DNA from 2 places in the Pseudomonas sp. GD03903 genome. Region 2 is predicted to be linked to the other one. Evidence: riboswitches for the same ligand, from Rfam matches in the RefSeq annotation. Region 2 holds a riboswitch; the other holds the start of a gene.
What was found. Region 2 has a riboswitch for manganese ahead of N5C91_RS15350 (sodium:calcium antiporter). Riboswitches for the same ligand answer to the same signal wherever they lie in the genome.
Positions count from the first base shown of each region.

Region 1: it holds a riboswitch for manganese, as region 2 does, so the genes downstream of both, N5C91_RS05450 (TMEM165/GDT1 family protein) here and N5C91_RS15350 (sodium:calcium antiporter) in region 2, are expected to answer to the same signal.

Region 1 is NZ_JAOCBT010000003.1:112,924-119,617, forward strand. Features, by position in the region: gene N5C91_RS05430 (methyl-accepting chemotaxis protein) at 1-1,278, opposite strand, end outside; gene N5C91_RS05435 (M48 family metallopeptidase) at 1,707-2,525, shown strand; gene N5C91_RS05440 (NAD-dependent epimerase/dehydratase family protein) at 2,617-3,600, shown strand; gene N5C91_RS05445 (ketosteroid isomerase-related protein) at 3,767-4,210, opposite strand; gene N5C91_RS05450 (TMEM165/GDT1 family protein) at 4,311-4,892, opposite strand; yybP-ykoY riboswitch at 4,899-5,101, opposite strand; gene N5C91_RS05455 (amino acid permease) at 5,146-6,603, opposite strand.
Region 2 is NZ_JAOCBT010000008.1:216,164-222,857, reverse strand. Features, by position in the region: gene N5C91_RS15365 (ATP-binding protein) at 1-370, shown strand, start outside; gene N5C91_RS15360 (hypothetical protein) at 454-720, shown strand; gene N5C91_RS15355 (carboxyl transferase domain-containing protein) at 872-4,156, shown strand; yybP-ykoY riboswitch at 4,194-4,366, shown strand; gene N5C91_RS15350 (sodium:calcium antiporter) at 4,419-5,432, shown strand; gene N5C91_RS15345 (type 1 glutamine amidotransferase domain-containing protein) at 5,519-6,196, shown strand; RNA gene ssrA (transfer-messenger RNA) at 6,270-6,627, shown strand.

The sequences.
Region 1 (6,694 bases), on a different contig from region 2:
GCCGAGGAAGGTGTTGAAGCCCTTGGCGATGGAGCCCAGTTCGTCGGCGCGGTCGCTACTCAGGCGGCGGGTCAGGTCGCCTTCGCCCTGGGCGATGTCGTCGAGCATACCGACCAGTTGGCGCAGCGGGCGGGCGATGCCGTGGCCGACCAGCCAGATCACGGCCAGGCCGATGGCGGCGATCAGCAGGCCGACCAGGGTCATGCCCAGGGTATCGTTGTCGCGCTGGGACTTCAGGTCGTTCTGCAGCTGGTTCAGATCACCCAGCACGGCTTCCTGCGGCAGTTGCAGCATCAGGGTCCAGCGGGCGCCGGAGTCGGCGATGGTGAAGGGCAGGAACAGCTCGATGTGGCCGTGCTCCTTGTCCACGGAGGTCAGCGGCTGGTCGAGGGTGAGCTTGGCCAGGTTGGCCACTTCGTTGGCGTCCAGCACGCTGCTGGCGGACTCGCCGAGCTTGGACGGGTCCTTGGTATAGGCAACCAGGCGGCCATTGGTGGAAATCAGCGCCATCTCGCCGGCGCCATCGTACAACTGGCTGTCGGCGGTCTTGAGCAGGTCCTGGATGAAGTCCAGCGACAGGTCCACGCCGACGGTGCCCTTGAACTGGCCCTTAACCATGATCGGCGCGTTGAACGAGGACATCAGCACCATCTTGCCGGCCATCTCGTAGGGCGCCGGGTCAATGATGCACGGTTGGTGCTTCTCTTTCGGGCACAGGTAGTACTCGCCTTCGCGCACGCCGGTGGGCTGCATCTTCTGGCTTTCCAGGGTGTCGCCCATGGCTTCCACGGTCAGGCCGCCGTCCTTGCGGTACCACCAGGGCATGAAGCGGCCGCTGGCGTCGTAGCCGGGCAGGCCGGAGTACTGGCTGTCATTGCCGGCAAAGGCGTTGGGTTCCCAGCCGGCGAAAGCGTCGAGCAGCTTGGGGTTCTGCGCCACGGTCTGGCGCAGCAGGTTGGACATGCCGGCGCGGCCGATGCCCAGCAGCGGCTGGCCGTTGGCGTCGGTCTCGTCGAGCAGGGCGTTGGTATTGGCGAGGTCGCGGGCGACGGTGAGCGGATATTCCAGCTCGCGCTGGATCTGCGCGACCTGGCCGCGCGCCATGGCCACCAGGCGTTCGTTGATCACCTGCTCGAGCAACGCCTGGGTGCGCTCCTGCACCAGTGCCTGTGTCCGCGAGCCGGCGAACAGTGCGTACAGCACCAGCGCCGCGACCACTGCCAGAACGCTGGCACCAGCCAGCGCCACCACGGAAAACTGGATCGACTTGAATTTCATACGGGTACCCGGAATGCGCCAGAGGACTGCGTGTCTATCTGTATCGGCAGGGGCGGGGGAATTCCTTAGGCGGCCGTTGTAATGGCTTGTAACGCGGCTGTTCCGCGCTTGTCGCAGGATTGTCGGCATTGACCGGGAGGTCTAGCATGTGATGTCAAAATGAAATTATCTGCTCGCTGGCGAGTCCTCGATCGCCCTGTTCGCAGGGCTGGATCCGCCACTCGGGCGACTTTTTTCGCGGAGATGGGGCGCAGCGGCGACGCCGTGCACCGCGTACGCCACGACAGGCGCCCCGGCACCCGCCAATGAGCCGGTGCAGTTTCGTAAGTCACTGCTGTGCCGGCTGTTTCCTGCCAGTTGCCGGGCATCGGGGGTGGGCCTACCATGCGCGCTGTCCGTGGGAGATTGCATTGTTTCGGGAGAGCAACATGCCCAGAGTTTTCCGTATCGCCGGCCTGGCCGCCGCGCTGATGCTGACCGCCTGCCAGCAGGTGAATACCACCAGCGGCGGCGTCGTCGGCGTCGAACGCAAGCAGAGCATGTTCAGCATGTTGTCCAGTGCGCAGGTCGACCAGATGTATGCGCAGTCCTACCAGCAGACCCTCAGCGAGGCCTCCCAGGCCGGCAAGCTGGATGCCGGCAGCAGCGACGCCAAGCGCGTGAAGGCCATCGCCGACCGCCTGATTCCGCAGACCGGCGCCTTCCGCCCGGACGCGCCGTCGTGGAAGTGGGAAGTCAACGTGATCAAGAGCGACGAGCTCAACGCCAACTGCGGCCCGGGCGGCAAGATCATCGTCTACACCGGGCTGATCGATAAGCTCAAGCTGAGCGACGATGAACTCGCCGCGGTGATGGGCCACGAGATCGCCCACGCCCTGCGCGAGCACGGCCGCGAGGCCATGTCCCGCGCCTACGCCGAACAGGTCGGCCTGGGCCTGGGCGGCCAGTTGCTGGGGCTGGGCCAGAGCAGCGTCGACCTCGCCCACCAGGTGGTCGAGTACAGCCTGACGCTGCCTAACAGCCGGCAGAACGAGAACGAGGCCGATCTCATAGGCCTGGAATTGGCGGCGCGAGCCGGCTATAACCCCAACGCCGCGATCAGCTTGTGGCAGAAAATGGGCCAGGCCGGGGGCGATGCCCCGCCGGAAATCCTCAGCACCCACCCAGCGGACAGTACACGGATGGCCAACCTGCAGGCCGCCATCCCGAAGGTCATGCCGCTCTACGAGCAGGCCAAGACGCGCTGAGCGTGGTTCTGCAGCAGTGGTTCGTGATTCTCTCGAACGGCAAGGAGCGGCGTAGGGTTGCGCCGCTTTATCCAGTGAACAGGGAGCACCCGTGAAAATCGCTGTACTCGGAGCCACCGGGCTCCTGGGCCACCACGCCGCCCGCGCGATCAAGGCGGCCGGCCACCAACTGGTGCTGATCCACCGACCCTCGTCGCAGATTCAGCGCCTGGCCTACCTCGATCCTGAGTGCCGGGTAGCCGAACTGTTCGATCACCAGGGCATGGCCCGTGCGCTCGGCGGGCTCGATGCGGTGATCTTCAGCGCCGGTTACTACCCGGTGCGGCCGCGTCGCTGGCAGGAGGAAGTGGCCAGTGCGCTGGACTTGACCAACCACTTCTATGCCGCCTGCCTGCAGGCAAAAGTGCCGCGCATCCTCTACGTCGGCTCGGCCTTCGCCATGCCGTCGCACCCGCAAGGGCTGCCGGGGCATGAGGGGTTGTTCTACGAAGGGCTGCCCACCGGCAAGAGTGCCTACGTGATGTGCAAATGGGCGCTGGACGAACAGGCCCGCGAACAGGCTCGCGGCGGGCTGCCGGTGGTGATCGGGATTCCGGGCATGGTGCTGGGCGAGCTGGACATCGGCCCGACCACCGGGCGCCTGATCACCGCCATCGGCCGTGACGAAATGCTGCATTACGTGCCGGGACGGCGCAATGTCATCGATGCCTCCGAGGCCGGGCGCGGCTTGCTCAAGGCTCTGGAGCGTGGCCGGGTAGGCGAGCGTTACCTGCTCACCGGGCACAACATCGAAATGGGCGAGCTGACAGCCACCATTGCCAAACTGCTGGGCAAGCCGGCGCCAACGCCGATGCCGCTGCACCGCGCCCGCGCGCTGGCAACGCTGGGTCGCTGGCGCTACCGCCTGACCGGCAAGATGCCGCTGCTGGACGATACCGCCATCGAGGTGATGGCCGGCGGGCAGTTCCTCGACGGCCGCAAGGCGCGCGAGGAGCTGGGCTTCGAGTCGCACGTGCCGCTGGAGGACACGCTGGAGCGGGCCATTTCCTGGTTCCACGCCAACGATTACCTCTGATTGGCAACTCGTAGGATGGGTATCGCTGCGCTCCACCCATCCTACAAAGCTTGCTCGCGAACCGCATAACACCGAGCGGTTCCTGTTCGCGAGCAAGCTCGCTCCTACAAGGGCTGTACCGGGAGCGAGAAAAGCAAAAGCCCGGCGGATGCCGGGCTTTTCTCTGTCAGGGCAGCGCCTTCTCGGCAAACGGCCGGTTGGGCAAGCCCATCTGCGCGCGGAAGCTCTCCATGTCGAACAGCGTGCACAATTCCTGCACCTGGTCCTGGCTGTTGAACACCCAGAAGCCCATGGCCGAGATGCTGACGATGCGGTCGCTGACCGGGTAACCCAGCACCGGTCGGGCGATGCTGCCCATCAGGGTGCTCCAGGTGAAGACCTTGTTGCCCTCGCGGATGCATTCCTCCACGGCCACTTCCAGGTCCTCCATGCCACTGCGGATCTCCTCCACCAGAGCCCGGTAGCCGGCGTTGTCCAGCGGCTGGGCGGTAAAGGCGCTCTTGTAGATGAAGTCCGGGCTGTGCAGTTGCTCCACCAACGCCAGGTGTCCCTTGTTCCAGGCCAGGTCGATGTGGTGGCGGGCAACTTTCTTCAGGTCTTTTTCCGGCATGGCGACGTCCTTTGCCGTGGGAGGCGGAAGCGCCACTGTGTATCGCGGGCGATACACAGGCATTGGCCGGCGCGCCAGCCTCCCGACGAAAAGCGGCCGCTTAGAACATCCCGGAAAGCTTCAGCGCGTGATAGATGGCAGCCAGGCCGAGGATGGCGAAGGCCGCCGCGGCCAGGCGGCGGATCAGGTTCAGCGGCAGGCGTTCGGCGGCGAAGTTGCCAGCCAGTACCACCGGCACGTTGGCGATCAGCATGCCCAGCGTGGTGCCGATGACCACCAGCCAGAAGTGCGGGTACTGCGCGGCCAGCATCACCGTGGCGACCTGGGTCTTGTCGCCCATCTCGGCGAGGAAGAAGGCGATCAGGGTGGTGAGGAACGGGCCGAATTTCTTCAGCGAACCTTCTTCGTCGTCATCCAGCTTGTCCGGAATCAGGGTCCAGCCAGCGACGGCCAGGAAGGACACAGCCAGCACCCAGCTCAGCGTGGCTTCGGAGAAGAAGCTGGCGACCCAGCTGCCGACGGCGCCGGCGGCGAAGTGGTTGGCCAGGGTGGCGGCGATGATCCCGGCGATGATCGGCCAGGGCTTGCGGAAACGCGCGGCGAGGACGAGCGCGAGCAGTTGCGTCTTGTCGCCGATTTCCGCGAGGGCAACGATCAGGGTGGGGACGAAGAGGGATTCCATCAGGCTTCCTAAGGGGCGGGTCGACTAATCACCATGACACGCGCCACCTGCCCGCCCCGGGTCAGGTTGCTCGTGTCATAGGTCTTGTCAAACCCCGGCCTGATCGCTGCAGGCCTGGATCGTACGCGCCATGGTCTGCGGACCAAGTGTGTTGACGCGTACCGGGCGAGCGGAGCGCTCGCGGGAGACTACTCCCCTAGGACGGGGCGCATTCTGCCCAAGTCCTAGGACTTGGGCAAGCCTGCGCGTCGGATCATTCGCGGGTGGGGCGAATGTCCATGTCCTCGTAGCGGATGAAGCTGGTCTTGTTCTTGAAGCGGTAGCCCAGCCAGATCGCCAGGAACAGCGGGATGGTGATGTAGGTAGCGACCAGCCCGGCCCAGTCCACGTGTTCGCCGACGAAGGCCTGGTAGTTCTGCCCCAGGGTGATGATCAGGCAGAGGACGAAGGCGAACAGCGGGCCGAAGGGGAACCATTTGGCACGATAGGGCAGGTCGTCGAGGTTGCCGCCCTGCAGGACGAAGCCCTTGCGGAAGCGGTAGTGCGACACGGCGATGCCCAGCCAGACGATGAAGCCGCACATGCCCGAGGCGTTGAGCAGCCAGGTGTAAACGGTCTTGTCGCCGATGAAGCTGGTGAGGAAGCACAGCGCGCCGATCAGCGTGGTGGCGTAGAGGGCGTAGCGCGGCACGCCGCTCTCGGACACCTGGGTGAACAGGCGCGGCGCCTTGCCCTGGGTGGCCATGGTGTAGAGCATCCGGGTGGAGGCATACATGCCCGAGTTGCCAGCGGAGAGGATCGCCGAGAGGATCACCGCGTTCATCACGCCGGCCGCGGCGGCGAGCCCCGCGCGCTCGAACAGCAGGGTGAAGGGCGAGGTGCTGATGTCGCTGCTGTCGGTCTTGAGCAGGTTCGGATCGGTGTAGGGGATGAGCATGCCGATGACGAAGATCGACAGGATGTAGAACATCAGGATTCGCCAGAACACCTGGCGGATGGCAATCGGAATGGACTTCTGCGGATTCTCCGATTCACCGGCGGCAACGCCGATCAGCTCGGTGCCCTGGAACGAGAAGCCGGCGATCATCGCTACCCCGATCATCGCCTGCAGGCCGCCGACGAAGGGCGCGTCACCGGTGGTGAAGTTGCTGAAGCCGGGGCTGTCGATGCCGTGCATGATGCCGATGATGCTGGCCAGGCCGATGCCGATGAAGACCACCACGGCGACCACCTTGATCAGCGCGAACCAGAATTCGCTCTCGCCGAAGCCTTTCACCGAGAAGAAGTTGAGCATGAACATGATGCCGAGGAAGCCGGCGCTCCAGTACATGCCCGAGACTTCCGGGAACCAGAACTTCATCACCAGCTGCGCCGCCACCAGCTCGGCGGCAATGGTCACCGCCCAGTTGTACCAGTAGTTCCAGCCCATGGCGAAACCGAAGCCATCGTCGATGAAACGGCTGCCATAAGTGCAGAACGAGCCGGAATCGGGGATGTAGGCCGCCAGTTCGCCGAGGCTGGTCATGAGGAAGAACACCATCAGCCCGATCAGCGCGTAGGCCAGCAGCGCACCGCCAGGGCCGGCGGTGGCGATGGTGCTGCCGGAGGCGACGAACAACCCGGTGCCGATGGAGCCGCCGATGGCGATCATGTTCAAGTGGCGCGGTTTCAGAGAGCGCTTGAGGTGATGCGGCTTCTCTTTCGGCCCCATGGCGAAAGTCAGTTCGACGTCATCTTTGATTCTGCGATTCACGGGTGTCCTCGATAGTTCAGGGCGAGCGGCGGTGCGCCGATCCGGGCAG
Region 2 (6,694 bases):
CCAGGATGCCACCCTGAAAGGCGTCGCCGCCTGGCTCGGGCTGATGCTCACCAACCTGGTCGGCAACGCCTTGCGCTACACCCCCGAGGGCGGCCGCGTGGCCGTCAGCCTGGAGAACAATGGCGACCGGCTGACCCTCTGGGTGCGCGACGACGGCCCCGGGGTGGCGCCGGCCGAACAAGCGGCGATCTTCACCCGTTTCTATCGCAGCCCCAGCGTCGCCAGCAGCAACGGCAGCGGGCTGGGGCTACCCATCGTCAAGCGCATCGTGGAAATCCACCGCGGCCGCATCTCCCTGCACGAAGGGCTGGACGGTGCCGGCCTGGGCGTTTGCGTCGAACTCCCGAGCACCGCCGGGCCGATTCCCTGAACCCCGCGCAAATCAACGCAGTCCACCCTGTACGGCCCGCCATTACGGTCCGCAACAACGATCAAGTTGACAGGAGTACTGCCATGAAACGTGCCGCCCTGTTCATCACCGCCGCGCTGTTGGCCTCGCCGGCGTTTGCCGCCGACCTGTGCAGCGACAACCTGCAGAAAGTCGACGATGCAGTAAAGACCGTCACCAACAACACCCAGGCCCAGGAACAGGCCATGCGCCTGCAGGAAAAGGCCGCCCAGGCCCAGGCCGCAGGTAACACCAAGGCCTGCATCGCGCAGACCGAAAAAGCCCTGCAGCTGCTGAAGAAAAACGCCGGCGACGGCGGAGCCAACGGGTGATGCCCGATGCGGCGGCCGGCTACCTGCCCGGTCGCCGCCCATAAGAACGGCGAAGCCTCTGGCATTCGCAAGGTCGCAGTTCATTCCCCCGCCCCACCCGCTCCCTAAGATGTAGCGATTGCCGACCAGAACAATCACAACCGGAATCGCCATGCCTGTGTCCCGCCTGCTCATCGCCAACCGTGGCGAGATCACCATCCGCATTGCCCGCGCCGCCGCCGAGTTGGGTATCCAGACGCTGGCCATCTACGCCGAGGACGATGCCACCTCGCTGCACACGCGCCAGACCGACCAGGCTGCGGCACTGCAAGGGCGGGGCGCCAGCGCCTACCTCGATCAGCAACAGCTCATCGCTATCGCCCTGGCCCAAGGCTGCGACGCGGTGCATCCGGGTTACGGCTTCCTCTCCGAGAACGCAGAGTTCGCCCGCCGCTGCGACGCTGCCGGGCTGACCTTCGTCGGGCCGGCCGCAGAGATTCTCGACGTCTTCGGCGACAAGGCCCGCGCGCGCGAACTCGCCCGCGACCATGGCGTGGCGCTGGCCGCCGGCAGCAGCCGCGCCACTTCGCTGGAAGACGCCGTACGCTTCTTCGGCGAACTGCCCGCCGGTTCCGGCATGATGATCAAGGCCCTCGCCGGCGGCGGCGGTCGCGGCATGCGCGCGGTGCGCAGCACCGATGAAATTGCCGAGGCCTATGCCCGCTGCCAGGCCGAAGCCCGTGCGGCCTTCGGCGATGATCGGCTCTACGTCGAACGCCTGATCCAGCGCGCCCGCCACATCGAGGTACAGGTGATCGGCGACGGCCGTGCCGTCAGTCACTTGTGGGAACGCGACTGCACCCTGCAGCGGCGCAACCAAAAACTGCTGGAAATCGCCCCCAGCCCCAACCTGCATCCACGCCTGCGCGGCGCCATTCTCGCCGCCGCCGTACGCCTGGCCGAAGCGGTGAACTATCGCGGCCTGGGCACCTTCGAGTTCCTGCTGGACGAGGACAGCGGCGACTTCGTGTTCATGGAAGCCAATCCGCGCGTGCAGGTGGAACACACCATCACCGAAGCCGTGACCGGCATCGACCTGGTGCAGGCGCAACTGCGCATCGCCGCCGGCGCCAGCCTCGCCGAGCTGAACCTGACCCAGGCCGAGATTCCCGCGCCGCGCGGCCACGCGCTGCAACTGCGGATCAACCTGGAGAGCCTCGCCAGCGACGGCACGCCCCACCTGGCTTGCGGCACCCTCAGTGCCTACGAACCACCCAGCGGCCCCGGTCTGCGCGTGGACGGCTACGGCTACGCGGGCTACCGCAACAGCGCAGGCTACGATTCGCTGCTGGCCAAGCTGATCGTCCACGGCAACGGTGGTTATCCACAGCTGGTACAGCGCGCCTATCGCGCCCTCTGCGAATTCCGCCTTGAAGGCGTGGCGAGCAACATCCCGCTGCTGCTCAATCTGCTGCGCCAGCCGGCGGTGGCGGACAACCAGGTGACGACCCGCTTTATCGAAGAACACCTGCCGGCCCTGCTTGGCGCACAGGATCACGCCCACCCGCACCGCTTCTTCAGCCATGCCGGCGCGGCAGCGCAAGCCCTGCGTGCGAGCGCAACACCGGCTGGCTGCACCCCGCTGGCCACACCCGGCGCCGGCGTGCTGGTCAGCCTGAACGTTGCCGCCGGCGATGCGGTAGCCCAGGGCCAGACCATCGCCGTGATCGAAGCGATGAAGATGGAGTTCGAGGTGAAAGCCAGCGCCAGCGGCATCGTCCACAGCCTTGCGGCCGCGCCGGGAACCAGCCTGGGCGAGGGCGAAGCACTGCTGTTCATCGAACCGGCAGACATCCAGGCGCAGGACAACCAGAGCGAGGCCGCCATTGATCTGGACGCGATCCGCGCCGACCTCGCCGAAGTCCTCGAGCGCCATGCCATCGGCCTCGACGAGCGCCGCCCGGAGGCAGTTGCCAAGCGCCACAGGCTCGGCAAGCGCACCACCCGCGAGAATCTCGCCGACCTGCTCGATGACGGCAGCTTCATCGAATACGGCGCCCTGGCCATCGCCGCGCAGCGCCGGCGCCGCAGCGTCGAGGAACTGATCGCCAGCAGCCCGGCGGATGGACTGGTCAGCGGCCTGGGCAGCATCAACGCCGCGCAGTTCGGCGACGAGAAGGCGCGCTGCCTGGTGCTGGCCTACGACTACAGCGTGTTCGCCGGCACCCAGGGCGTGATGAACCACAAGAAGACCGACCGCATGTTGCATCTGGCCGAGCAATGGCGCATTCCGCTGGTGCTCTACGCCGAAGGCGGCGGCGGCCGACCCGGCGACACCGATTTCGTTGGCGTGGCCGGACTGGACAACATGAGCTTCGTCGGCCTGGCGCGGCTGTCCGGGCTGGTGCCGCTGGTGGGCGTGGTGTCCGGCCGCTGCTTCGCCGGCAACGCGGCGCTGCTGGGCTGCTGCGACGTGATCATCGCCACCCGCGACACCAGCCTGGGCATGGCCGGCCCGGCGATGATCGAAGGCGGCGGCCTGGGCAGGTTCACCCCCGAAGAGGTCGGCCCCAGTGACGTGCAGAGCGCCAATGGAGTCATCGATGTGCTGGTGGAGGATGAAACCGAAGCCACCCGTATCGCCCGCCAGTACCTCGCCTACTTCCAGGGCGACACCGCCGACTGGCAGTGCGCCGACCAGCGCCTGCTGCGCCATGCAGTGCCGGAGAACCGTCTGCGCGTCTACGACATCCGCCAGGTCATCGAACAACTGGCGGACAGTGGCTCGGTGCTGGAACTGCGCCGTGGTTTCGCCGCCGGCATGATCACCGCGCTGGTGCGCATCGAGGGCAAGCCTTTCGGCCTGATCGCCAACAACCCCATGCATCTGGGCGGCGCCATCGATGCCGAAGCCGGTGACAAGGCCGCGCGCTTCATGCAGCTGTGCGACGCCTTCGACCTGCCGATCATCTCCCTGTGCGACACCCCCGGCTTCATGGTCGGCCCGGAGGCGGAGAAGACCGGCACCGTACGCCACGTCTCGCGCATGTTCGTCACCGCCGCCAGCCTCAGCGTGCCCTTCTTCACCGTGGTGCTGCGCAAGGGCTACGGCCTGGGTGCGCAGGCAATGGCGGCGGGCAGCTTCCACGCCGCAGTGTTCACCGTCGCCTGGCCCAGCGGCGAGTTCGGCGCCATGGGCCTGGAAGGTGCGATCCGTCTCGGCTACGCCAAGGAGCTGGCCGCCGTGGAAGACGCGCAGGAACGCCAGGCGCTGTTCGACAAACTGGTCGCCGCTGCCTATCGCAACGGCAAGGGACTGAACATGGCGAGCTATCTGGAGATCGACGACGTCATCGACCCGGCCGACACCCGTCGCTGGTTGCTGCGTGGCCTGGCATCGACGCCGAAGCCCGCACCGCGCCAGGGGAAAAAGCGTCCACTGATCGATACCTGGTAGTTCATGGCTTGAGCTGCTCGCCCGATCCGCTAGAATGCGCGGCGTCATTGGGGAGTAGCCGACCGTTTTCGTGAACGGGGGCGACGTCAACACACTTGGCCCGCAGGCCATGGCGTCGTCAGCAGCTTTGCCTGGCAAGACCTTTGACCACGTGATCTCCGCAACGGCCGGGGAGATGCGTGGTCATGGGTACTACACCGGCCGGGAGCTTCACCGTGATGCACCACCCCACTCTTCGCTCCACCTGTCTGGAGCTGCACGCATGCTGACCTTCATCCTCGAACTGCTCGGCATGCTGCTGGTGATCCTGATCGCCGCCGAACTCTTCACCAACGCCCTCGAACACTTCGGCGAACGTCTGGGCATCTCCGAAGGCGTCACCGGCTCGCTGTTCGCCGCCGTCGGCACCGCCCTGCCGGAAACCCTGATTCCGCTGCTCGCCCTGTTCGCCGGTACCAGCAACGTCAGCCTCAACGAGGAAGTCGGCGTCGGCGCCATCCTCGGCGCGCCGCTGATGCTCTCCACCCTCTCTACCTGCCTGATGGCCCTCGCCGCCTGGCGCGCTCGCGGCCTGCTCGGCCGCATCCGCCCCGAGCGTACGGGCATGCAGCGCGACCTGAACTTCTTCCTGGTCGCATTCAGCTTCGCCACCATCGCCATGTTCGTGCCCGCCGAGATGCGCTCCGTACGCATCGGTCTCAGTGTGCTGCTGGTACTCACCTACGTCGGCTACATCACCCTGACCCTGCGTGCATCGCGGAGCCTGGTGGACGACGGCCACGGCACCGAGGCTGACCACCACATGTACCTTTCGCGCATCGGCCTGCCGACCAACCTCGCCACCATCCTGCTGCAACTCCTGCTGGGCCTGGCACTGCTGGTACTGGGCGCCAAGGGTTTCATCCACGGCGTGGAGGGCCTGTCGCACATCCTGGGGATTTCCGCGCTGCTGCTGTCGCTGCTGATCATCCCCATCGCCACCGAACTGCCGGAGAAGATCAACAGCATCCTCTGGGTACGCCGCGGCAAGGACACCCTGGCCTTCGGCAACATCAGCGGCGCCATGGTCTTCCAGGGCACCCTGCTGCCCGCCATCGGCATCCTCCTCACCCCCTGGCAGCCGCGCATCGAAGTACTCACCGGCGTGCTGATCACCCTCGGCGCCGCGTTCTGGTTGCGGATCAACGCCCAGCGCGGCGGCGGCCTGCCGATCTGGGTGCTGATGCTCAACGGTGTGCTGTACGCCGCCTATCTGGGCATCACTTTGTCGCGCTGACGCACTCGGCTGATTGCCTACACTGACAGTCCGGGCTGCCGTTTCGGCGGCAGCCGCACGACTAGCGATACGCCGAAGGAGTGAGCATGAAAATCCTGGTAGTCCTGACCTCCCACGACCAGCTCGGCAGCACCGGCAAGAAGACCGGCTTCTGGCTCGAGGAGTTCGCCGCACCCTACTACGTGTTCAAGGATGCTGGCGCCAGCCTGACCCTGGCCTCACCCAAGGGTGGCCAGCCGCCGCTGGACCCCAAGAGCGACGAGGAAGACGCCCAGACCCCGGCCACCCTGCGCTTCCGCCAGGACAGCGCAGCCCAGGCCGAGCTGGCCAATACCGTGAAGCTCAGCGAAGTGAAGGCCGACGACTACGATGCCGTGTTCTACCCCGGCGGCCACGGGCCCCTCTGGGACCTGGCCGAGGACCGCACATCCGTGGCGCTGATCGAAGCCTTCCACTCCAGCGGCAAGACAGTCTCCGCCGTCTGCCATGCCCCCGCCGTGTTCCGCCATCCCCGCGGGCTCGACGGCCGCCCGCTGGTACAGGGCCGGCACGTCACCGGCTTCTCCAACAGCGAAGAGGACGCCGTGGGCCTCACTGACGTAGTGCCCTTCCTCGTCCAGGACATGCTCAAGGCCAACGGCGCCCGCTACAGCAAGGGCCCGGACTGGCAGAGCCACGTCGAGGTCGACCGCGGCCTGATCACCGGACAGAACCCGGCCTCCTCCGAGGCGGTGGCCGCCGCCGTGCTGAAATTCCTGAGCTGACAAGCCTTTACACCGCCCCGGTGGCTATCGGGGCGGCTTTCCCGTAGAATGAATCCCGACCTTGAAAGGTTTTGGGGCCGATTAGGATTCGACGCCGGTAACAAAACTCGAGGGGCATGCCGAGTAGGTGACAGTTCTCGTAAATCAGCTGCCACAACTTTATAGTTGCCAACGACGACAACTACGCCCTAGCAGCCTAAGTGCCGCTAGCAGACCCTAGGGGATGCCTGTAAACCCGAAGATTAGGTCTGTCATATAGAACAGGATCGCCGCCAAGTTCGCTGTAGACGTAACGGCTAAAACTCATACAGCTCGCTCCAAGCGCCCTGCCACTCGGGCCGCAAGGAGTTAACCTAATAGAGATGGCTAAGCATGTAGAACCGACAGCGGAGAACTGGCGGACGGGGGTTCAAATCCCCCCGGCTCCACCAAATAATCATCTAAAGACGTCCTCGGACGTCTTTTTTTGTGCCTAAAACCCAGTAAATACGGGGCCTC